2 regions of the Saccharomonospora amisosensis genome follow, and region 1 is predicted to be linked to the other one. Evidence: riboswitches for the same ligand, from Rfam matches in the RefSeq annotation. Region 1 holds a riboswitch; the other holds the start of a gene.
What was found. A riboswitch is a leader RNA that binds a small molecule or an ion and turns the genes downstream of it on or off. The one in region 1 is predicted to bind cobalamin.
Positions count from the first base shown of each region.

Region 2: linked by a shared signal. The riboswitch ahead of FHU38_RS07510 (ABC transporter substrate-binding protein) and the one ahead of FHU38_RS20070 (CbtB domain-containing protein) in region 1 are both predicted to bind cobalamin.

Region 1 is NZ_JAAOYM010000001.1:4,131,379-4,143,124, reverse strand. Features, by position in the region: gene FHU38_RS20115 (putative cobaltochelatase) at 1-66, shown strand, start outside; gene cobO (cob(I)yrinic acid a,c-diamide adenosyltransferase) at 66-668, shown strand; gene FHU38_RS20105 (cobyrinate a,c-diamide synthase) at 662-1,996, shown strand; gene cobC (Rv2231c family pyridoxal phosphate-dependent protein CobC) at 1,989-3,023, shown strand; gene FHU38_RS20095 (adenosylcobinamide-GDP ribazoletransferase) at 3,030-3,779, opposite strand; gene cobT (nicotinate-nucleotide--dimethylbenzimidazole phosphoribosyltransferase) at 3,783-4,814, opposite strand; gene FHU38_RS20085 (bifunctional adenosylcobinamide kinase/adenosylcobinamide-phosphate guanylyltransferase) at 4,853-5,479, opposite strand; gene FHU38_RS20080 (cobalamin biosynthesis protein) at 5,516-6,451, shown strand; gene FHU38_RS20075 (CbtA family protein) at 6,442-7,182, opposite strand; gene FHU38_RS20070 (CbtB domain-containing protein) at 7,196-7,411, opposite strand; cobalamin riboswitch at 7,448-7,572, opposite strand; gene FHU38_RS27820 (hypothetical protein) at 7,904-8,026, opposite strand; gene FHU38_RS20060 (glutamate synthase subunit beta) at 8,206-9,657, opposite strand; gene FHU38_RS27815 (hypothetical protein) at 9,650-9,772, opposite strand; gene gltB (glutamate synthase large subunit) at 9,765-11,746, opposite strand, start outside.
Region 2 is NZ_JAAOYM010000001.1:1,523,855-1,535,600, reverse strand. Features, by position in the region: gene gltB (glutamate synthase large subunit) at 1-3,098, opposite strand, end outside; cobalamin riboswitch at 3,341-3,502, shown strand; gene FHU38_RS07510 (ABC transporter substrate-binding protein) at 3,587-4,534, shown strand; gene FHU38_RS07505 (FecCD family ABC transporter permease) at 4,537-5,583, shown strand; gene FHU38_RS07500 (ABC transporter ATP-binding protein) at 5,580-6,386, shown strand; gene FHU38_RS07495 (flavin-containing monooxygenase) at 7,040-8,836, shown strand; gene FHU38_RS07490 (AMP-dependent synthetase/ligase) at 8,843-10,615, shown strand; gene FHU38_RS07485 (acyl-CoA dehydrogenase family protein) at 10,612-11,739, shown strand.

The sequences.
Region 1 (11,746 bases):
GTTGCCGCGGACTCGCTCGTCCGTGAGGTCAGTAGCAGGGCGGGACGTATCGGCAGGGCCGCCTGATGCCGAAGGGTAAACCGACCGACGTGCCCGACGACGGGCTCACCACCCGGCAGCGCCGCAACCGCCCCGTCCTCGCCGTCCACACCGGAGACATGAAGGGCAAGTCCACCGCCGCGTTCGGCATGGCGTTGCGCGCGTGGAACCAGGGTTGGTCCATCGGGGTGTTCCAGTTCGTCAAGTCCGCCAAATGGCGGGTCGGCGAGGAGGCCGCGTTCCGCGCGCTGGACGCCAGCGGTGCGGGCGGCTCGGTGGAGTGGCACAAGATGGGCGAGGGCTGGAGTTGGGCTCGCAAGCGAGGAACCGAGGACGACCACGCCAAGGACGCCCGCGAAGGTTGGGCCGAGATCAGACGCAGGCTGGCAGAGCAGCGGCACGACTTCTACGTACTCGACGAGTTCACCTACCCGCTGCGGTGGGGCTGGATCGACACCGACGAGGTCGTCGAGGCGCTGTCCACCAGGCCCGGCCGCCAGCACGTCGTGATCACCGGCAGGCAGGCCCCGCCCGCACTGGTGGCGGCGGCGGACCTGGTGGTTGACATGACCAAGGTCAAGCATCCGATGGATTCGGGTCAAAAAGGACAGCGAGGCATCGAGTGGTAGCCAGGATCGTCGTCGCCGCGCCCGGTTCCGGGCACGGCAAGACGACCGTGGCCACCGGGCTGATGGCTGCGCTGCGCTCGCGTGGACTCGCGGTGTCGGGGCACAAGGTGGGGCCCGACTTCATCGACCCCAGCTACCACGCACTGGCCACCGGACTGCCGCCGCGCAACCTCGACCCGTTCCTGCAGGGTGAGGACCGGGTGGTTCCGCTGCTGTTGCACGGCGCCAGCCGCGCGGAGCTGGCCGTGCTCGAAGGCGTGATGGGGCTGTTCGACGGTGCGCTCGGCACGGCGGGCTACGCCTCCACCGCGCACGTGGCGAAGCTGGTGTCCGCGCCGGTGGTGCTGGTTGTGGACGCGGCCGCCGCGAGCCGCAGCGTCGCGGCGCTGGTGCTGGGATTCGCGCGCTACGACCCGGACCTGCACCTCGCCGGTGTGATCCTGAACAAACTGGGCTCGCAGCGCCACGAGGACGAGATCCGGGACGCGCTCGCGCCCACCGGCATCCCCGTGCTCGGCGCGTTGCGGCGTAACCCGGAGATCCACGCGCCGAGCAGGCACCTCGGGCTCGTTCCCGCGGCGGAACGAGCGCGGGAGTCACGCGGTCTGCTGCCCCGGCTCGCCGAGTGGGTCGCCGACGGCGTCGACCTCGACGCCGTGGTAAGGGTGGCGCGCGCCGCGCCACCACTGCACGGCCAACCGTGGAACCCCGCCGACCACGTCAGCCCCGCCACCCGCAGGGCGGTGGTCGCCGCGGCGTCCGGCAGCGCGTTCACGTTCCGCTACACCGAGACCACCGAACTGCTCGACGCGGCTGGGGTGGACGTGGTCGACCTCGACCCCACTTCCGAGACCCGGCTGCCCCCGCACTGTGCGGGGCTGTATTTAGGCGGTGGCTTCCCCGAGGTGCACGCGGCCGAGTTGGCGGCCAACGAAGAGCTGCGCGGCCAGCTGTCCGAAGCGATCGGGCGAGGAATGCCGGTGGTGGCCGAATGCGCGGGACTGCTTTACCTGTGCCGGGAACTGGACGGGATGCCGATGGTGGGAGCGCTCGACGCGGTGGCGCACATGACCGAAGGCGGGGCGCTGGGCTACCGGCGCGCGACGGCCGCGTCGACGTCCCTGCTCGCCGAGTCCGGTCAGCCCGTCACCGGCCACGAGTTCCACCGCACCGTGGTCCGGCCCAGGCACGGTGCCTCGGCGGCGTGGCGGTGGGACGGCGAGCTGGAGGGTTTCGCCTCGCCGAGGCTGCACGCCTCCTACCTGCACGTGCACTGGGCTGGCCACCCCGAGTTGGCGAACCGGTTCGCGGCGGCCGTCCATGCATGAACAGCTGCGGTGGCACGGGGACAGCGAGGTGGGGGAGGGCCTTGTCGATCTCGCCGTCAACGTGCGGCTGCCCGAACCTCCCGAGTGGCTGCGCCGCGAGCTTCGGGACTGTCTCGACGGATTGGCCGCCTACCCCGACGTGCGCCGCGCGCGGCGGGCCATCGCGGCGCGGCACGGCCGCGAACCGGACGACGTGCTGCCCACGGCGGGTGCCGCCGAGGCGTTCACGTTGCTGGCTTCGGCACTGCGGCCGCGAACGGCGGTGGTGGTGCACCCGCAGTTCACCGAGCCGGAGGTGGCGCTTCGTGCCGCCGGGCACCCGGTTCGGCGCGTGTTGCTGCCTGCCCGTGACGGATTCGAGCTGTCGGCGGGCGCGGTGCCCTCCGACGCCGACCTGGTGTTCGTCGGCAACCCGACCAACCCGACATCGGTGCTGCATCCCGCGCGGGTGTTGCGGCAGCTTGCCACCCCCGGCCGGATTCTCGTCGTGGACGAGGCATTCCTCGATGCCGTGCCCGGCGAACCGGAAAGCCTTGCCGACACCCGGCTGCCCGGTGTGGTCGTGCTGAGAAGCCTCACCAAGACCTGGGGGATCGCGGGACTTCGTGCGGGCTACGTGTTGGGCGAGCCGGAGCTGATCGAGCGGCTGCGCGCCGTGCAGCCACCGTGGTCGGTTTCCACACCTGCGGCCGTGGCGATGGTGGCATGCACCCGCACCGAGGCGCTGGAGCAGGCGGCAGCCAACGCCCGTGCTGCGCGTGCCGACCTCACCGACCTCCTGGCGGGACTGCGCGCGATGGGGGTGCAGGTCGCGGGCACACCGAGGGCGCCGTTCGTGCTGATCCGGGTCCCAGACGGGCTCGGTGTCCGTTCCCGGCTTCGCGCCGCAGGCTACGCGGTGCGAAGGTGCGACACCTTCCCCGGCCTCGGGGCGGACTGGCTTCGGATCGCGGTGCGAGCCGACATGGCAGACTTTCTCACCGCCCTGCGGGCCGCGCTACCCGCGCACCGAGGCGCGCGCACCTGAATAGCCCTAGACACTCACGACGACCAGCGCCGCCGCCGTTGCCGACTCCACGCACGCGCCGAGCACGTCACCGGTCACACCGCCGAAGCGGCTCGCCGCCCGCGCCAGCAGGGCACCTGCGACCACGAAGGCGGCGAGTACCGCCAGCGGACCCTGCCACCACGGCAGGCCCGGTGCGAACACCGCCAGGCCTGCCAGCGACACCGCGACCAAAACGGCCAGCGGTAGCGCGACACTGCCAGCCACGGTCGCTCCCAGCCCTTCCTCTCGCGCCGAAGGCACCCCGCGCGCGCAGCCGAGCACCAGCACCCCCCGGCCGGTCACCACAGCAAGCACCGCCGCGACCGCGCCGTGTCCCGCCGACACCGCGCCCGCCAGCGCGCCGCACTGCACGAGCAACACCAGCAGCAGCGTCACCATCGCGGCCGGGCCGCTGTCACCGCTGCGCATGATCCGCAACGCTCGCTCCCGGTCGTAGGACGCCGCGAGCCCGTCGGCGGTGTCGGCGAGCCCGTCCAGATGCAGTCCCCTGCTGGCGAGCGCCACGGCCGCCACGGCCAGCGTGGCGCTGACCAGCGCGGGCAGCCGCAGCAGTTCGCCGCCGAGCACCACGAGGACAGCCGCTGCCGCGAGCGGTAGCGCCGCTACCGGCGCGAGCAGCATCGCGTTGCCCGCCACCCGCCGGTCAAGCACGCGGGGTGCGGGCACCGGCAGCGCCGTCAGCGTGCCCAGCGCCAGCCTCGCCGAATCCCGCACGACTCAGGCCAGGTCGGCCAGCAGGCCCATGTCCGCCAGTACGGCGCGCGCGGACCGCAGCACGGGCACGGCCTGCACGGCGCCGCTGCCCTCACCCAACCGAAGCCCCAGGTCAAGGATCGGGTGCAGGCCGAGCGCCTTGAGGGCGTAGTGCTGGGAAGGCTCGGTGGAACGGTGCCCCGCCAACCACCACCGCTGCGCTCCGGGGGCGATGTCGCGCGCCACGAGTGCGGCCGCACCGGAGAACACGCCGTCGAGCAACACCGGGACGCCTCGCGCCGCGCCGCCGACGAGGAAACCCGCCGTCGCCGCCGCGCAGGCGCTGCCGAGCGCGGTGAGCAGCTCGAACGGATCGTTCGTCCGGTCGGCGGCCCTGGTGAGCGCTGCTTCCACCACGGCGACCTTGCGGGCCCTGCCCTCCTCGTCCACGCCGGTGCCGCCGCCGACCACGTCGGTCGCGGGCAACCCGAGCGTGGCGGCGACCAGGGCTGCCGCCACCGTCGTGTTGCCGATTCCCATGTCGCCGGGGATGAGCAGGTCCGCGCCTGCGTCCACCTCCTCGTCCGCGACGGCCATCCCGGCGCGAAACGCCTGCTCGGCCTGTCCGGGAGCCAGCGCGTCGGTGACGTCGATCGAACCGGAACCGCGCCGTACCTTGTACGCGCGAACCCGCGCGGGCACGTCGGAGAGGTCCGCGTCCACGGCGATGTCCAGCACCCGCACCTGGGCACCCACCTGTTCGGCCAGCACGTTGACCCCGCTGGCGCCTGAAAGGAACACCCGCACCATCGCGGCCGTGATCTCCCTCGGGTAGGCCGACACCCCGGCGCAGGCCGACACCCCGTGGTCGCCCGCGAACACCACGACGCGCACGTCGTCAAGCGGCCGTGGCGGGACGCTGCCGTGCGCCGCCGACAACCACTCGGCCAACTCCTCGAGCGTCCCCAGCGCGCCGAGCGGTTTCACCAGGCCAGCCAGCCGCTCCCTGGCGGCCAGCCGAGCGGGTTCGTCGGGCTCCGGGATGTCGAACCTCATCGATCGTTCCTTCCCTCCGGGTTGTCACAGCGGGGTTGTCACAGCCTGAGCACGCGGCCCGCCACCACCAGCCGCACCGAGTGCGATTCGGCCGCAACCGCCGTGTTCAACGCACCAAGCACGTCGCGGAAGATCCGGCCGGACACGGTGGCGGGCACCACCCCGGAGCCCACCTCGTTGCTCACGGCCACGATCGGCACGGTGGTGGTGCGCCAGGCGTCGACGAAGTCCCGCAACCGTTCGTCGACCCGCTGCTGCCAGCCCTGCTCCTGCTGCCAGGCACCCACCTCGTCGAGCACCCGGCTCAACCAGGTGCCGAGGCAGTCCACCAGCATCGGCGTGGTGGTGGAGCGCAGCGTTCCCGCCAGATCGGCGGTCTCAACGGTGCGCCAGTGCGGTGGCCTGCGCGCACGGTGAGCGGCCACCCGAGCCGCCCATTCCGGGTCGTCGTCGGTCGGCGGCAGGCCGCCCGCGATGTAAACGACATGGTTGTAGCCGACCATCAACTGCTCGGCGTAGCGTGACTTGCCCGATCGGACACCACCGAGGATGAGGACGCGGCCGTTGCCGTGGCCGCCGCGACCGAAGCGGCGCAGCATCGCGGCACCGGCCTCCAGCCGAGCGGCCACGGCGTCCGCGAGCCTGCGCCCGGAATCGTTCGTCATGGTCGGCATTCTTGCCCACCGGCTAGGGTTCGCGCTGTGATCCTTCCTCGTCGCGCCACCGCTGCCGGAATCGTCGCAGGCCACGCCGCTGACGCGATTTTCGGCGACCCGCGTCGCGGGCACCCGGTGGCCTGCTTCGGGGCGCTCGCCGCGGCGCTGGAGGAGCGGGTGTGGGCCGACTCTCGCGGCAGGGGCGTTGGCTACGCGGCAGCGTGCGTCGGCGCGGCCGTGGGCGCGGGAACGGCACTGCAAGCGGTCACGGCGCGTCACCCGCTCGCCCGGTTCGTCACCACGGCAGCCGTTACCTGGGTGGTATTGGGTGCGCGGGGACTCGCGCGGGAAGGCGAGGTAATGGCGCAGCTGTTGGAGTCGGGGCGGATCGACGCCGCGCGAGCACGCCTTTCCCACCTCTGTGGCCGTGACGCGACGGATCTCGGCAGCAGCGAACTCGCCCGTGCGGCGACGGAGTCGATCGCGGAGAACACCTCCGACGCGGTCGTCGCCCCGCTGCTGTGGGGTGGGCTGGCGGGGATACCGGGCCTGCTCGGCTACCGCGCGCTCAACACCCTCGACGCGATGGTGGGACATCGGTCTCCTCGCTACGAGCGGTTCGGCTGGGCCGCCGCGCGGGCCGACGACATCGCCAACCTCGTGCCCGCGCGGCTGAGTGCGGCGGCCGCCGTGGTGTCGGCCCGACTGGTCGGCGGTAGCGCGGCCGGGGCGTTGCGGGCGTGGCGCCGCGATGCCCGCAAGCACCCCAGCCCCAACGCGGGGCAGGTCGAGGCGGCGTTCGCAGGCGCGCTGCGGGTCCGGCTCGGGGGCAGCAACCGGTACGGGGACCGGGTGGAGCATCGAGGCGCGCTCGGCGACGGCCCAGCACCCGGCCCGCAGGAGCTGCGCAGGGCCGTGCGGCTGTCGCGGCTGGTGGGGCTGGCGGCGCTGGCGCTGGCCGCGTCGGCGCGCTATCGCTGACCCGCCGGCGTTCGCACTCGCAGCACCCGTTCGGCGAGCGTGCCGAACACGAGGCCGAGCGCGCTCCACAACAGCAGTTGCGTGCCCAGTGACGCCACCCGGAAGTCCCACAGCGTCGCGCCGGGGAAACCACCTGGGATCTCGTCGACCACCGGCAGCAGTGCCGAGGCCGTCGCGATCACCGTGAGGTATCCGGCCGTCGCCAGCAACAGCGACGAGGTCGCGCCGAGTCGCCGCGCGAGTGCACGACCCGCGACCACGGCGACGATCCCGGTCGCCACGGACAGCGCGACGAACCCGAAGTACAGGCTGGTGCGCTCGCCGATCGTGCCCGCCTGCCCGACCGAGGGCGGGTTCGCCGGATACTTCAGGAACGGAACCAGTACCGCTACCACGAACGTGCCCGCGGCCAGCAGCGCGGCCGACACCCGTGGCGCCATGGTGGTCACGCGGCCGTGCAGCAGCGCGAACGCTATGGCGAACAGTCCGCCGGCGGCGACGCCGTAGCCGGCGGTGCCGACGAGCAGTCCCAGCGTGCTCTGCACGGTGCGGCTCACCGCCGCGTTCTCGGCGTGCGTGTGCGCGGCACTGGCGCTGCCGTGGTGTTGTGCTGATTCCTCAAGTGCGATCGCGGCCTCGACGGACGGTTCGGCGAAGACATAGGCGAAAACCGCCGCGAGCGCACCGGCGACCAGGCCCGCGAGCATGCCGCGGACCAGCAGGGTCCTCATCAGCGTTTCCCGGTCAGTGGCAGGGGAAAGCCAGCAGGTGCCGACCGTCGTGCAGGAACTCGTGCACGAGGCCGTCGCTGGACAGCAGCTCTACCGCGCCCGCCTCGGTACTCACGAAGTACAGGACGGCCAGCGCGAGGACGCCGACGAAGATCGCCCACGGCAGGATCTCCCGCAGCGGGATCGAGATGTGGATGGGACGGGGTGCGGCGACGCTCGCCTGCGACATCGAAACCTCCTTGGGCTTGACGCGGCCCACTCGGAACGGTCGCGACAGCGCCGGGTCTGACTCCCGGGTCGTGGGTACGAACCCGGATACAGTGGCGCGACCGTGCCGGATTCTCACCGGCTTCCAGCCGCTGTCGCGTAACTCGTCGAAGGCTACGGTGGTCTGGACAGCATCGTCAACGTGACCGAGTTCTCGACCATCCGGTGGTTGTGTCGAGTAGCGGCCTCGTCGTCACGGAGCAGGCTTTCCACTGATCAAGGTAGGTTGCCAAGCGGGCGCGACGGTGACCGTTCTTATCGACGTCGGGCCTGGGACCACCGAGGTCGGCGGGCTGCGGCGGCGGGCGGTAGGAACGATCAGACTTGTGAACCTCGTTGGTCGCTCGTGCCGCACTGTGCTCGATCGGCCACCGTCCTGGTTCCGGTCAACTGGGTGACCGTGTGCCCGGTTGCCCAGGCGATCGCCACCAACTCCGGCAGCTTCGCGGCCCGATCACCGGAAATGACTCGCGACAAGGTCGGTTGCTAGATCCCCGTTGGCCTCGGCAAGGGCACGCTGGCTGAGCTGTGCGCGGACGCGGGCCTTCTCGATCAACGTGCCGACGTCGGTCGTCAATCGCACAACCCAGCAAGAGTCTGAATCACCACTGGGCCTGCGTGATTCAGCCAAGCCGGAATTCACGTCCACCGCCAGCCGGCACACTCCAGCCATGGCGTTGCGCACTCTCGAACGAGTGTGCGGGCCAGCGATGGGGGTGTTCAGCGGACCCCCCGAATCCGCTGAACACCCCGCGGTCAGGAGATCGGACGGTCCGTCGGCGCGATCGGCGCGGGAAGCACGTCCCGGCCGGTGAGGTAGCCGTCGGCCCCGGCGGCGGCGGACCGGCCCTCCGCGATCGCCCATACGATCAGCGACTGACCCCTGCCCATGTCGCCTGCTACGAACACCTTGTCGACACTCGTCTGGTACGAGGCGTCCCTTGCCACGTTGCCCCGCTCGTCCAGCTCGACGCCGAGCTGCTCAAGTAGGCCCTCACGCTGCGGCCCGACGAAGCCCATGGCCAGCAGCACCAACTGGGCGGGCAGCTCCCGTTCGCTGCCCTCAACGGGAACGAACTTCCCGCCCTCGTTGCGGACCTCCACGAGCTTCAGCGCCCGCAGATTGCCGTCGGAGTCCGCGAGGAACTCCTTGGTGTTCACCGAGTAAAGCCGCTCGCCGCCCTCCTCGTGAGCCGAGGAAACCCGGTAGATCATGGGGTAGGTCGGCCACGGATGCGCGTCCGAACGCGACTGAGGCGGCCTCGGCATGATCTCCAGTTGGGTAACCGATCGCGCACCCTGCCGGTGCGCGGTACCGACACAGTCGGCACCGGTGTCGCCACCGCCGATCACCACGACGTCCTTGCCCGCCGCGTCGATCGGGGTCCGCGCCAGCTTCCCGCTGGCGACCCGGTTGGCGAACGGCAGGTACTCCATGGCCTGGTGCACGCCGGGCAGGTCCCTGCCGGGCACCGGTAGGTCACGCCACGCCGTAGCGCCACCGGCGAGGACCACCGCGTCGTACTCCGAAAGCAGCCGCTCGGCCGTGACGTCCACCCCGACGTTGACCCCGGCCCTGAACTCGGTGCCTTCCGCCCGCATCTGCTCAAGCCGCCGGTCGAGGCGGTACTTCTCCATCTTGAACTCGGGAATCCCGTAGCGCAGCAGGCCACCGATCGCGTCCGCCCGCTCGAACACCACGACGTCGTGTCCGGAGCGGGTGAGCTGTTGCGCGGCCGCGAGTCCCGCGGGACCGGAGCCCACCACCGCGACCTTCTTGCCGGTCCTGGTGACGGGTGGCTGCGGGGTCACCCAGCCTTCTTCCCAGGCCCTGTCGATGATCGAGATCTCGACCCGCTTGATGGTCACCGGGTCGTCGTTGATCCCGAGCACGCAGGCGGTCTCACACGGTGCGGGACACAGCGTCCCGGTGAACTCCGGGAAGTTGTTCGTGGCATGCAGCCGCTCGATCGCGGCCTGCCAGTCCTCCCGCCACGTCAGCGTGTTCCACTCCGGAATCAGGTTGCCCAGCGGGCAGCCCTGATGGCAGAACGGGATACCGCAGTCCATGCAGCGGCCCGCCTGCTTGGTGAGTTTCGACTGCTCGAAATCCTCGTAGACCTCGCGCCAGTCCTTGATCCGCACGTCCACAGGGCGAGACTTCGGCGTCTCCCTGGGTGTGGTGAGAAAGCCCTTGGGGTCAGCCATGTGCCGCCTCCATCGTCTTGCGGGACACCCTCCCCTGCTGTGGCCCGAAAGCCTGCCACAGCGGGGGCCCATTCCGGTCGGCGTCCATGGCTGGGGCTTGCCGATTGTCAGCCATGTGCCGCCTCCATGATCGCTTCGTTGACGTCCCTTCCCTCGCGTTCCGCCTCGGCCTGTGCCCGCAGCACGCGCTTGAAGTCCTTCGGCATGACCTTGCCGAACCTGGGCAGCGCCAGGTCCCAGTCGGTCAGCAGCGCGTGCGCCACGGCCGAGGAGGTCTCGTCGTAGTGCCGCTCCACGACCTCGCGCAGGAACTGCGCATCGGTCTCGTCCAACTCGTCGAGGTCCACCATCTCCTGGTTGACCCGGACCGGATCGAGGTCAAGCACGTAGGCGATACCGCCGGACATTCCCGCGGCGAAGTTGCGCCCGGTCGGCCCGAGCACCACCACCCTGCCGCCGGTCATGTACTCGCAGCCGTGGTCACCGACACCTTCCACCACCGCCAGCGCGCCGGAGTTGCGTACGCAGAACCGCTCGCCGACCTTGCCGCGCAGGAAGACCTCGCCACCGGTGGCCCCATAGCAGATCACGTTGCCCGCGATGATGTGCTCCTCGGCGGCGAAGCGTGCCTCCAGCGGAGGGCGCACGGTGATCCGCCCACCGGAAAGCCCCTTGCCGACGTAGTCGTTGCCGTCCCCCACCAACCGCAGCGTGATGCCGTTCGGCAGGAACGCGCCGAACGACTGCCCCGCGGTGCCGGTGAAGGTGATGTCGATGGTGTCGTCGGGAAGGCCGTCGCCGCCCCACCGCTTGGTCAGCTCGGAGCCGAGCATGGTGCCGACCGTGCGGTTGACGTTGCGCACCGGCAACTCCAGCCGCACCTTGTCGCCCGAGCTGAGCGCGCCTTCCGCGAGCTGGATGAGCGTGTTGTCCAGCGCCTTGTCCAACCCGTGGTCCTGCGCGACCACCTGGTGCCGTGCCGCCCTCGGTTCCAGTTCGGGTACATGGAAGATCGGGGACAGGTCCAGCCCCGAGGCCTTCCAGTGCTCAACCGCCTTGCGGGTGTCCAGCAGCTCTGCGTGGCCGACCGCCTCGGCGACCGAACGAAAACCGAGCCTTGCCAGGTACTCGCGCACCTCCTGCGCGACGAACTCGAAGAAGTTCACCACGTACTCGGCCTTGCCACTGAACTTGGCCCGCAGCTTCGGGTTCTGCGTCGCCACGCCCACCGGGCAGGTGTCCAGGTGGCAGACCCGCATCATGATGCAGCCCGAAACCACCAGCGGGGCGGTGGCGAAACCGAACTCCTCCGCACCCAGCAGCGCGGCGATGACGACGTCGCGCCCGGTCTTGAGCTGGCCGTCGGTCTGCACCACGATCCGGTCACGCAACCGGTTGGCCAGCAGCGTCTGCTGCGTTTCCGCCAGCCCGAGCTCCCATGGCCCGCCCGCGTGCTTGATCGAGGACAGCGGTGAGGCACCCGTGCCGCCGTCGTGCCCGGAGATGAGCACCACGTCGGCGTGTGCCTTGGACACCCCGGCGGCCACGGTGCCGACACCGACCTCGGACACCAGCTTCACGTGGATGCGTGCGGCCGGGTTGGCGTTCTTGAGGTCGTGGATCAGCTGGGCCAGATCCTCGATCGAGTAGATGTCGTGGTGCGGTGGCGGTGAGATCAGCCCCACACCCGGCGTGGAGAAGCGGGTCTTGGCGATCCAGGGGTACACCTTGCTACCGGGTAACTGGCCGCCCTCGCCCGGCTTGGCGCCCTGCGCCATCTTGATCTGGATGTCGTCGGCGTTCACGAGGTACTCGCTGGTGACACCGAACCGGCCGCTCGCGACCTGCTTCACGGCACTGCGCCGCTGCGGGTCGTACAGCCGCTCCGGGTCCTCACCGCCCTCGCCGGTGTTGGACTTGCCACCGAGCCGGTTCATGGCGATGGCCAGCGTCTGGTGCATTTCCTCCGAGATCGACCCGTAGGAGATCGCACCGGTGGCGAACCGCTTCACGATCTCCGATACCGGCTCCACCTCCTCGATCGGTACCGGCGGGCGCTCGCCCTCCTTGAGGTCGAACAGCCCGCGCA
Region 2 (11,746 bases), 2.6 Mb from region 1:
ACCTGCACTCGCGCCCGCTCGTTGGCGTTCTTGAGGTCGTGGATGAGCTGGGCCAGATCCTCGATCGAGTAGATGTCGTGGTGCGGTGGCGGCGAGATCAGGCCCACACCCGGCGTGGAGTGCCGGGTGCGTGCGATCCACGGGTAGACCTTGTTCGGCGGAAGCTGGCCGCCCTCGCCCGGCTTGGCGCCCTGCGCCATCTTGATCTGGATGTCCTCGGCGTTCACGAGATACTCGCTGGTGACACCGAACCGGCCGCTCGCGACCTGCTTCACGGCACTGCGCCGCTGCGGGTCGTACAGCCGCTCCGGGTCCTCACCGCCCTCGCCGCAGTTGGACTTGCCACCGATGGCGTTCATCGCGATGGCCAGCGTCTGGTGGGCCTCCATCGACAGCGCGCCGTAGGACATGCCGCCGGTGTTGAACCGTCGCATGATCGACTCGATCGGCTCGACCTCGTCGATCGGCACGGGCGGACGTTGGCCGGTGCGCAACGAGAACAGCCCTCGCAGCACACCGCCTTCACGGTTGAGCCGGTTCACCTCGTCGACGTAGGCCCGGTATGCCTCGTCGCGGCGTGACTTGCTCGCGTGCTGCAGCAGGAACACGGTTTCGGGGGTGAACAGGTGGAGTTCGCCCTCGCGCCGGTAGGCGTACTCGCCGCCGCTGTCGAGGCCACGGTGCACCCGCTCGGTGGGGTTGTCCGGGTACGCGCGCCGGTGCCGCATGGCGACCTCCTCGGCGAGCACGTCGAGGCCGACGCCGCCGAGTTTGGAGACGGTGCCGGTGAAGTACTCGTCCAGCAGTTCCTGCGACAGTCCCAGCGACTCGAACACCTGCGCCGCCGTGTAGGCGCCCACGGTGGAGATGCCCATCTTGGACATGATCTTCAGCACGCCCTTGACGAGCGCGTCGACGTAGTTGCGCACCGCCCTGGCGGATTCGACACCCGTGATGGCGCCCTGCGCGACCATGTCCTCGATCGTCTCGAACGCGAGGTAGGGATTGACGGCCGCCGCTCCGTAACCGAGCAGCAACGCGATGTGGTGTACCTCGCGGGCGTCGCCGGTCTCCACCACAAGCGCGACCCGCAGCCGTTCCTTGGTGCGCACCAGGTGGTGGTGCACGGCCGAGACGAGCAGCAGCGAAGGGATGGGTGCCATCCGGTGATCGGAGTCGCGGTCGGAAAGCACCAGCGTGCGCGCCCCCGCGGCGATCGCCTCGGACGCCTCCCTGCGTACCCGCTCGATCGCATCGGCGAGCGCGGGACCACCACCGTCCACTTCATACAGTCCGGACAGAACGGTGCAGGCGAACCCGGGAAGGTCGCCGTCGTCGTTGATGTGGATGAGCTTGGCCAGCTCGTCGTTGTCGATCACCGGGCTGGGCAACTGGATGTGCCTGCACGACGCGGGTCCTGGCTGCAGCAGGTTCTGCTCAGGACCCATGATCCGGCTCGTCGACGTGACCAGTTCCTCGCGGATCGCGTCCAGCGGCGGGTTCGTCACCTGCGCGAACCCCTGCTTGAAGTAATCGTAGAGCGACCGCGAGCGTTTGGACAGCACCGAAGGCGGTATGTCCGACCCCATCGAACCCACCGGCTCGGCGCCCTTGGCAGCCATCGGAGCGAGCAACACCTTCAGCTCCTCCTCGGTGTAGCCGAAGGCGAGTTGGCGGCGCAGCACGGAGGCATGCGACTGCGTGATGTGGTCACGGTCGCGCAACTCCGACAGCGAGAGCAACCCGGCGTGCAGCCACTCCTCGTACGGCGCCTCCGCCGCGAGCCGGGACTTGATCTCGTCGTCGTTGACGATACGGCCCGCGTCGGTGTCGACGAGGAACATCCGGCCGGGCTTCAGCCTGCCCTTGGCGATTACCTGCGACGGCGGCAGGTCGAGCACGCCCGCCTCGCTGGCCAGCACCACCCGGTCGTCGGCGGTCTGCCACCAGCGGGCCGGCCGCAGCCCGTTGCGGTCCAGCACGGCACCGACCAGCGTGCCGTCGCTGAAGGCCACGCTGGCGGGGCCGTCCCACGGTTCCATCAGGCTGGCGTGGAACCGGTAGAACGCCCTGCGCTCGGAGTCCATCGTGGCGTGGTTCTCCCACGCCTCCGGGATCATCATCAGCACCGCGTGCGGCAGCGAGCGGCCGCCGAGGTGCAGCAGTTCCAGCACCTCGTCGAAGGAGCCGGAGTCGGAGCCCTCCTGCGAGCAGATCGGGAAGAGCCTGCTGAGGTCTCCTGGAATCAGGTCGGACTCAAGCAGCGCTTCCCTTGCCCGCATCCGGTTGCGGTTGCCCCGGATGGTGTTGATCTCGCCGTTGTGCGCCACGTAGCGGTAGGGGTGCGCCAGCGGCCACGAAGGGAACGTGTTGGTGGAGAACCTGCTGTGTACCAGTGCGATGGCGCTGCTGAGCCGCTCGTCGCGCAGGTCGGGGAAGAACTTCGGCAGCTGCACCGGCGTCAGCATGCCCTTGTAGACCAGCGTACGTGCCGAAAGCGAAGGGAAGTAGGTGCCGCAGCCCGCCGCCTGGCTCTCGTGTTCGGCGCGCTTGCGCAGCGGGTACACGAGCCGGTCCAGCTCCAGCCCGCTCGGCAGCACGCCGTCGGCGTCGGCTGTTCCGGCGACGAACAGCATCGCGATGTGGGGCATCACCGAGCGCGCCGTCGGGCCGATGTCGGCGGTGTCCGCGTCGACCGGCAGCTCACGCCAGCCGAGCACCCGGAGGTTCTCCTCGGACGCGATCCGCTCGACCAGGCCGACCGCCTTGCTGCGCTGCTCGGCGTCGGTGGGCAGGAACACCAGGCCCGCGGCGTAGTGGTGCGAGCCGAACGCGTCCGGCGAAGGCAGGTCGATCCCGGACTCCGCACGAAGGAACTCGTGCGGCAGCTGCAGCAGGATGCCCGCCCCGTCGCCGCTGGTGGGCTCTGCGCCCGCGGCGCCACGGTGGTCGAGATTCGTCAGCGCCGTCAGCGCGTCGGTGACGATGTTGTGGGAGCGTACCCCTCGGACGTGGGCGACCATGGCCACACCGCAGGAATCCTGTTCCGTTACAGGGTCGTAAAGACCCTGCTGAGCCGGAATCGCGGAGAAGATCAATGGGACCTCCTGCGTCGTCTTCGTGCTCGGTTTGTGCTGCGCACGGGACGACGATGGCCCGCTCATTAGCGCGACCTTAACATCTGGGAAACGTGGGAGCACCGGTTCGAAGTGCACATTCCGCCCACGCGACCGTAACAATCTGGCTGCGGAGAACGGCGATGTTCTTGATGTTTTGGGCGCCTTGCCCGACTGGCGCACGGACTGTGCACTACCGGTGATTTGTCCTATGGAGTCTACCCGAATTTCGCGGCCTGGTAGCGTCCTTCGACGCGAGCGGGAGCGAAGTCCGGTGTGAATCCGGCGCTGTGCCGCAACTGTGATGGGACCCGTTGTGCCGGTACGAACACGTGCCGTGACAGCGGGCCTCGAGCCAGGTCGCCTGCCGCTCGCGCTGACGCCACCCGCCTCCGGCGCAGGGGTGCGGCGTCCGCGATCGCGGCCCGCGGTCCCGGCGCGGCCCGCGCCGGCCGACCAGTCGAGGTTCCATGTTGCCTTCCAGCCGGCGCCTGTGGGCGCTGTTGCCACTGTTACCGCTGTTGCTGTTGTTCGCCCTCGCCGGCTGCGCCGAGCGGGAGGAGCCCGCATCGGCCTCGGCAGGGGGTGGGAACGGCTTCCCGGTCACCCTTCGTCCCTCGGGTGCGCCCGAGGTCACCCTCGAGGCGGCGCCCGAGCGCATCGTCTCGCTGTCACCTTCCACGACCGAGACGCTGTACGCCGTCGGCGCGGGCGAGCAGGTGGTCGCGGCCGACGATCAGTCCACCTACCCCGAGCAGGCGCCGCGCACGTCCCTTTCCGGGCTCAACATCGACCCGGAGGCGATCGCCTCCCACAACCCCGACCTGGTCATCGTCGAGTCCGACCTGGAGAACAAGCTTTCGAAGGCGCTGGCGAAGACCGGCACCAAGACGCTGGTGCTTCCCGCACCCGCGACGCTGCGCGACGCCTACACGCAGTTCGAACTCGTCGGCAAGGCCACCGGTCACGCCAAGGAGGGGGCCGAACTCGCGCGCCGTACCGAGGCCGAGATCAGCAAGCTCGTGGCCGACACACCGAAAACCGAGCTGAGCTACTACCACGAGCTGGACCCCAGCTTCTACAGCGTCACCTCGGCCACCTTCATCGGCGGGGTCTACGACCTGTTCGGGCTGCGCAACATCGCCGACCAGGACGACCCCAACGCGCTCGGCGGCTACCCGCAACTCTCGGCGGAGCACATCCTGCGCGCTGACCCGGACCTGATCTTCCTCGCCGACACCAACTGCTGCGGGCAGAGCGCGGACACGGTCGCCGAGCGGCCCGGCTGGGACACGCTGACCGCCGTCAGGCAGGGCCGCGTGGTCGCGGTGGGCGACGACATCGCCTCGCGCTGGGGTCCCCGGCTCGTCGACTTCGTCCGCACCGTGTCGTCCACCGTGCGCGACGCCGGCCGGTAGCCGTGCTCAAAGCTCGTTCCCGCCCGGCCACGACGAGGCTGCGGCCACGGACTGTGCTGCTCGCGCTGCTCGCGCTGCTGTTCACCGTGGTGTTCGCCGTCGTGGTCGGGGCGGGTGAGCTCGGCTGGCAACGCGTCCTCGCCGAGATCGCCGCCCAGGTCAGCGGCGGCGTGTCCCCGCTGTCGGAACGCGAGGCCGCGATCGTGTGGCAGCTGCGGGTGCCGAGGGTGCTGCTCGCTGGTCTCGTCGGCGCGGCACTGGCCGGTGCGGGTGCGGCGTTCCAGGGCGTGTTCCGAAACCCGCTCGCCGACCCGTACCTGCTCGGCGCGGCGGCGGGCGCCGGGATGGCCGCGACGGTGGTCATGGTGTTCGCCCCGGCCGTCACCGGCTGGCTGATCGGGCCGCTGCCGCTTGCCGCGTTCGCGGGCGCGCTCGCCGGTGTGGGGTTGAGCTGGGCCGTCGGGCGGTCGGCGGGTGGTTCAGGAACCGCGACACTGCTGCTGGCGGGCGTGGCCGTAACGGCGTTCCTGACCGCGATCCAGACCTTCGTCCAGCAACTCAACACCGACACGATCAAGCAGGTCTACACGTGGACGATGGGCGGGCTCAACGTCAGCAGCTGGCGCGACCTGCTGCTGGCGCTGCCCTACGTCGTGCTGGCGGCCGTCGTGCTGCTGGCATCGGCCCGGCTGCTGGACGTGCTGGCGCTCGGCGACGCGGAAGCGGCGTCGCTCGGGGTCCGGCCCGGCCGGGTGCGGCTGCTGCTGCTCGCGGCGGCGTCGCTGGCCACCGCCGCCGCGGTGGCGGTCAGCGGGCTGATCGGGTTCGTCGGGATCGTCGTGCCGCACATCGTGCGGCTGCTGGCGGGATCGAGCTACCGGGTCATCGTGCCGCTGGCGCTGATCGGTGGTGCGGTGTTCCTGATCCTCGCCGACCACGTGGCGCGCACGGTGTTGCCGGGAGAGCTGCCGCTGGGTGTGGTCACCGCCTTCGCGGGCGCGCCGTTCTTCGCGATCGTGCTACGCACATCGAGGGGACGGCTGCCGTGACCGCGGTGTGGCTGCGCGGGGTGTCCGCGGGCTACGGGGCCGATCCGGTGGTGCGCGAGGTGTCGGCGGAGATCGAGCCGGGTGGCTGGCTGGCGATCGTGGGTCCCAACGGGGCGGGCAAGTCCACCCTGCTGAAGGCGATCGCCGGACTGGTGCGGCACGGTGGCGAGATAACGCTGCACGGCACGGCGAGCGATGCGCTGACCCGGCGCAGGCGAGCGAGGCTGCTCGGCTACGCCCCGCAGAACCCGATCCTGCCGGACGGCCTCACCGTCACCGACTACGTGCTGCTGGGCCGCACGCCGCACCTGGGGCCGCTGGCCAAGGAGGGCGCGACCGATCTGGCCATCGTCGAGGAATCGCTGGCGAGACTGGACCTGCGGCGACTGGCGAGCCGCAGGCTGCGCACGCTGTCCGGCGGCGAGCGGCAGCGCGCCGTGCTGGCCAGGGTTTTGGCACAGCGCACCAGCCTGCTACTGCTTGACGAACCAACGTCCGGATTGGACATCGGGCACGCTCAGGTGCTGCTGGACCGGCTCGACCGGTTGCGCCGCGAGGACGGCACCACCGTGGTCACCACGCTGCACGACCTGACCTTCGCCGCGCAGTACGCCGACCGGCTGCTGTTACTGGACTCCGGTGGGGTTGCCGCGCAGGGTCCGCCTGCCCAGGTGCTGACACCACAGGTGCTGCGGCGGCACTACCGCGCGACCGTGGAGGTGCTGACCACCGCCGGCGGCCACCCGGTCGTGGCCCCCGTACGCGGCGATGGCGAGGGGCTGGGCGGCGAGCCTTCCGGGTAACCCGCAGGAACACAAGCGGTGGTGATGATGTTGCTGAGGCGCGAGGGGCCGCTACGGTAGCGCCGGAATTCCCTGCATCTGGTCGGGGGTCGGCGGGCGAAGCCGGTACCGTGCTCACGTCCCGGTCGCACGGGCGCCGAATGTCCACAGTGTCAACCTGTCCGGAGTCATCACCTTGCCCGGCTCAGCCCGGCGGATGGTCCGCGGCAGTGCCCGGCGCCGTGACCGGTATGTGGGGCCGTCCCGACCGCAGCGCTTCGATCCGGGCAAGCCGGTGACGGAGCCGGCGGTGGCCGCGCCTTTGGCCGCTTGCTGACGGGTTCGTCGATGCCCGCGCGCACACGCGCCGACGGGCGCGCCTTCGTCGGGCTTCCACTTGCAAGCCGGACCCACGACGCCGGTAGCGGCGACCGCCGTACCGCCGGCGCGGAAGTCGGCATTGCCCCGAGATTGGCTGGGCGCGCAATCAGGCTCGCTTCCTGGTACTACACAACTCCGGTATTGATCGGACCACTGATTGCCGAAGTTGGCCGCCCAGTATGCGCTGCTCAGCGGACATGTCGGATCAGAAAGCTAGCAAACACTACCTTGACGAAGTAGTGCTTCATACCTACAGTGTGATCACCATTTCAACGCAGCGATGGGAGCAGCCGATGACCACGGACGAGCTGGGATTCGATCCGGAGGAACTGCGGCGCAAGTACCGGCAGGAGCGGGACAAGCGCATGCGTTCCGACGGCTACCGGCAGTACGTCGATGTCTCCGGGAAGTTCGAGACCTACGACGACGACCCGTACGCCGAGCCCATGGTCGAGCGCGAGCCGTTGACCGACGAGGTCGACGTCGTCATCGTCGGTGGCGGGATGTCAGGGCTGCAGGCAGGTGCGCGGCTGCGCGATGCCGGCATACCGCGCATCCGCATCATCGACCGGGCCGCGGACGTCGGCGGCACCTGGTACTGGAACCGGTACCCGGGCATCCGGTGCGACGTGGATTCCTACATCTACCTGCCGCTGCTGGAAGAGACCGGCGCGATGCCAACCGAGAAGTACGCCAAGGGCGCGGATATCCTCGCGCACTGTCAGCGGATCGCACGGCACTACGACCTTTACTCCGACGCCGCACTGCAGACCAGGATCACCAGCATCACCTGGGACGAGGACTGCCTACGGTGGATCGTCCGCACCGATCGTGACGATGCCATGAAGGCCCGGTTCGTGGTGCTCGGTAGCGGTCCACTGAACCGCCCCAAGCTGCCCGGCATTCCCGGCCTCGACACCTTCACCGGCCATGCGTTCCACAGCGCTCGGTGGGATTACGCCTACACCGGCGGTGACCCTGATGGCAATCTGACCGGACTGCGGGGGAAGCGGGTCGGGATCATCGGCACCGGCGCGTCGTGTGTCCAGATCGCACCCCGCGTCGCGGAGTGGGCCGAGCATCTGACCGTCTTCCAGCGCACCCCGTCGGCCGTCGACGTGAGGGACAACCGGCCGACCGACCCGGAGTGGGTCAAGAGCCTGACGCCGGGATGGCAGAAGCGGCGGATGGTGAACTTCGACTCGATCATGATCGGTATTCCGCAGAACGAGGATCTGGTCGCTGACCGCTGGACGGACGTGTGGGGCAAGCTCGCGGTGTGGGCCAGCAGCAAGGCGGCGGTGGTCGAGACCGATCCGCAGGCACTGATGCAGCTCGCCGACTTCGAGAAGATGGAGGAGATCCGAGCTCGGGTGGACTCGATCGTCGAGGACCCGGCCACCGCCGAGGCGCTCAAGCCGTACTACAACCTGTTCTGCAAGCGGCCCCTCTACAGCGACGAGTTCCTGCAGACCTTCAACCGGCCCAACGTGACGCTCGTCGACACCGACGGGCGCGGCGTGGACCGCATCACCGAGACGGGAGTCCAGGTAGGCGACGACGTCCATGAAGTCGACTGCCTCATCTACGCCACCGGATTCAACGTCGGCGCCCCCGCCTATGAGTCCGGCGGATTCGAGGTGTTCGGCCGCGGTGGCGTGAACCTGGCCAAGGACTGGGCCGACGGGGTGCACTCATTGCACGGCATCTACAGCAACGGGTTCCCGAACATGTTCGTGATCGGTGGCATCACGCAGGCCGCGGTGACGATCAACTTTCCGCATATCCTCGGTGAGCAGGCTGCCTTCGTGGCACAGGTCATCAAGCGCTGCATGGCCGACGGCATCGCCGCCATGGAGATACGCCAGGAAGCCGAACAGCGCTGGGCCGAGATCATGGCCAGCAAGGCCGTCGATCGCGGGCAGTTCGAGCGTGAATGTACGCCCGGCTACTACAACAACGAAGGTCTTGACGATCGCCCGAGCCTGTTCGGCCGGACCTACGGCGGCGGCCCCTTCGAATACCTCCAGATCTGCCACGAATGGCTCGCCACCGATTTCGAGCGCGACACCGACCTGATCCTCGACTGATCGCCCATGCCCAGTCACCCACCCACCCTGCTGCACGCCCTGAGGGCCACGGCTGAGCGAATCCCGGACACGGTCGCCGTCCGCGACCTCGCCGGCGAGACGTCCTGGACCTGGCGCGAGCTCCGGTCCGCGGCCATCGAACTGGCACGCGGACTGCACGAGCTCGGTGTCCGAGCCGGCGACCGGGTCGGCCTGCTGCTGTCCAACCGGCCTGAGTTCCACCTCGTCGACCTGGCCGTCGCGAGCGTGGGCGCGATCCCGTTCTCGATCTACACCACATATGCGCCGGAGCAGATCGAATTCGTCCTGAAGGACTCCGGCGCCACGGCGATCGTCGTCGAGCAGGCCCTGCTCGGTAAGGCCATGGCCGCGTGGCACAACGTCCCCGACGTGCGGGACATGATCGTCGTCGACGGCGAAGCCCCCACGGAGGTCCACGCGCTCGCCGACGTCGCCCGAGCGGGGCAGGACAGCGACTTCGACGTCGACGGCCTGGTCCGCACGCTGGACGCCGACACCCTGCTGACGCTGATCTACACCTCGGGGACGACAGGGGATCCCAAAGCGGTCGAGCTCACCCACGGCAACATCGCGGCCGCCGCGCTGGCATGTGACGGCCGGATCCCCTGGCCCGACGGTTCGCGGGTGATCAGCTGGCTGCCGGCGGCGCACATCGCCGAGCGGATCGCCCACCACTACCTGCCGATCATCTTCGGTGCGGAAGTGACATGCTGTCCCGATCCGAAGCTGATCTCGCAGTACCTGCCCCAGGTGCGCCCCACCTGGTTCTTCGCGGTTCCCCGAGTCTGGGAGAAGATGAAGGCGGGACTGGAGGCGATGCTGTACGCGTTGCCTGGCGAGCAGGGCGCTCATGCCAAGACCGCGGTACGCGAGGCGGTCCGCAAGGTCCGTCTCGAACAGTCCGGTGAGCCGGTCCCGCCCGACCTGGCCACCGCCGTCGCCGCCGCGGACGGCGCGCTTTTCGCGGGCATCCGCGCGAAACTCGGCCTCGACGCGGCACACACCCTCAACGTGGGGGCCGCGCCGACGCCACCGGACGTGCTGGAGTTCTTCCACGCGATAGGGCTTCCGGTATCGGAGTTGTGGGGGCTGAGCGAGTCAACGAGCGCGGGCTGCTCCAACCCGCCGGACCGGATCAAGATCGGGACCGTCGGAATCGCCGCGCGCGGCGTGCAGATCCGGCTCGCGGACGACGGCGAGATCCTGCTCCGCGGCGGGGTGGTGACGCGCGGATACCGCAACCGTCCCGAGCTGACGGCGGAGACGATCGTGGACGGGTGGTTACATACCGGAGACATCGGGAGCATCGACGAAGACGGCTACCTCAGCGTTGTCGATCGCAAGAAGGAACTGATCATCAACGCGATGGGCAAGAACATGTCGCCCGCGATGATCGAGTCCCGGCTCAAGGCCGCCTCACCGCTGATCGGGCAAGCCTGCTGTATCGGAGACGGGCGGCCGTACAACACGGCTCTGATCGTGCTGGACGCGGATGCCGCGCCCGCCTGGGCGAAAAACCACGGAATCGTCCCCGGCGACCTGGTCACGCTCGCCGGGGACGAGCGCATCGTGGCGGCCGTCGAAGCCGGGGTCGAGGCGGCGAATACCCGGCTCGCGCGGGTCGAACAGATCAAGAAGTTCACGATCGTGCCCGGCGACTGGCTGCCCGCGGGGGTCGAGTTGACCCCCACGATGAAACTGCGGCGCGGTCCGATCGCCGCCAAGTACGCGGAGGTCATTGAGGCGATGTACGCGTGAACGAAGAACTGGCTGCGGTCCGGGATCTGGCCAGGAAATTCTTCGAGCGGGAGGTCTCGCCGCACGAGGAGCGCTTCGCCCGGCAGGGCTATCCGGACCGCGATCTCTACCGTCGTGCGGGCGACCTGGGCCTGCTCTGCATGTCGATCCCGAAGGAGTACGGCGGGGGAGGTGGAACTTTCGCCCACGAGGTAGTCCTGCTGGAAGAGCAGGCCCGGGTAGGTAACAGCGCGCTGCAGTTCTCGGTACACAGCGGGATCGTTCCGCACTACCTCCTGGCGTACGGATCGGCGGAACAGAAGGCTCGGTGGCTGCCGAAGCTCGCCAGCGGCGAGTGGGTCGGTGCGATCGCGATGACTGAGCCGGGCGCCGGCTCGGACCTGCAAGCGATCTCCGCGCGGGCGGTCCGCGACGGGGACGAGTACGTGATCAACGGCGCGAAGACGTTCATTTCGAGTGGGCGAACCTGCGATCTGCTGATCATCGCGGCCAAGACGGACCGCGAGCTGGGTGCCAAGGGAATCTCCTTGATCGTCGCGGAAGTATCCGGCGAGGTGCCGGGGTTTCGGCGTGGGAGGGTCCTCCGCAAGATAGGGCAGCAGGGCCAGGACACCACCGAGTTGTTCTTCGACGACCTGCGGGTTCCGGTCGCGAATCTGCTGGGTCCGGTGGAAGGGAAGGGCTTCGCCCAGCTCATGCGGCAACTGCCGCAGGAACGGCTCATCTGCGCGGTGAACGGCGTGGTGGTCACCGAGCGCGCCGTCGACCTGGCTCTGACGTACGCCAAACAACGCGAGATGTTCGGACAGCGGCTTTTCGATCTGCAGAACACGAAGTTCGAGCTGGCCGAATGCGCGACGATCGCACGTGTCGCGCGCACGTTTGTCGATGAATGCGTGGAGCGTCATGTTCGTGGCGAACTCGACAGCACGACCGCTGCCATGGCCAAGTACTGGGTAACCGATCAACAATGCGCGGTCGTCGACCGATGCCTGCAACTATTCGGTGGGTACGGCTACACCACCGAGTTCCCGATCTCACAGATCTTCCTCGACAGTCGCGTGCAGCGGATTTACGCGGGTGCGAACGAAGTGATGAAAGAGCTCATAGCCAGGTCCCTCTGACGCGGAT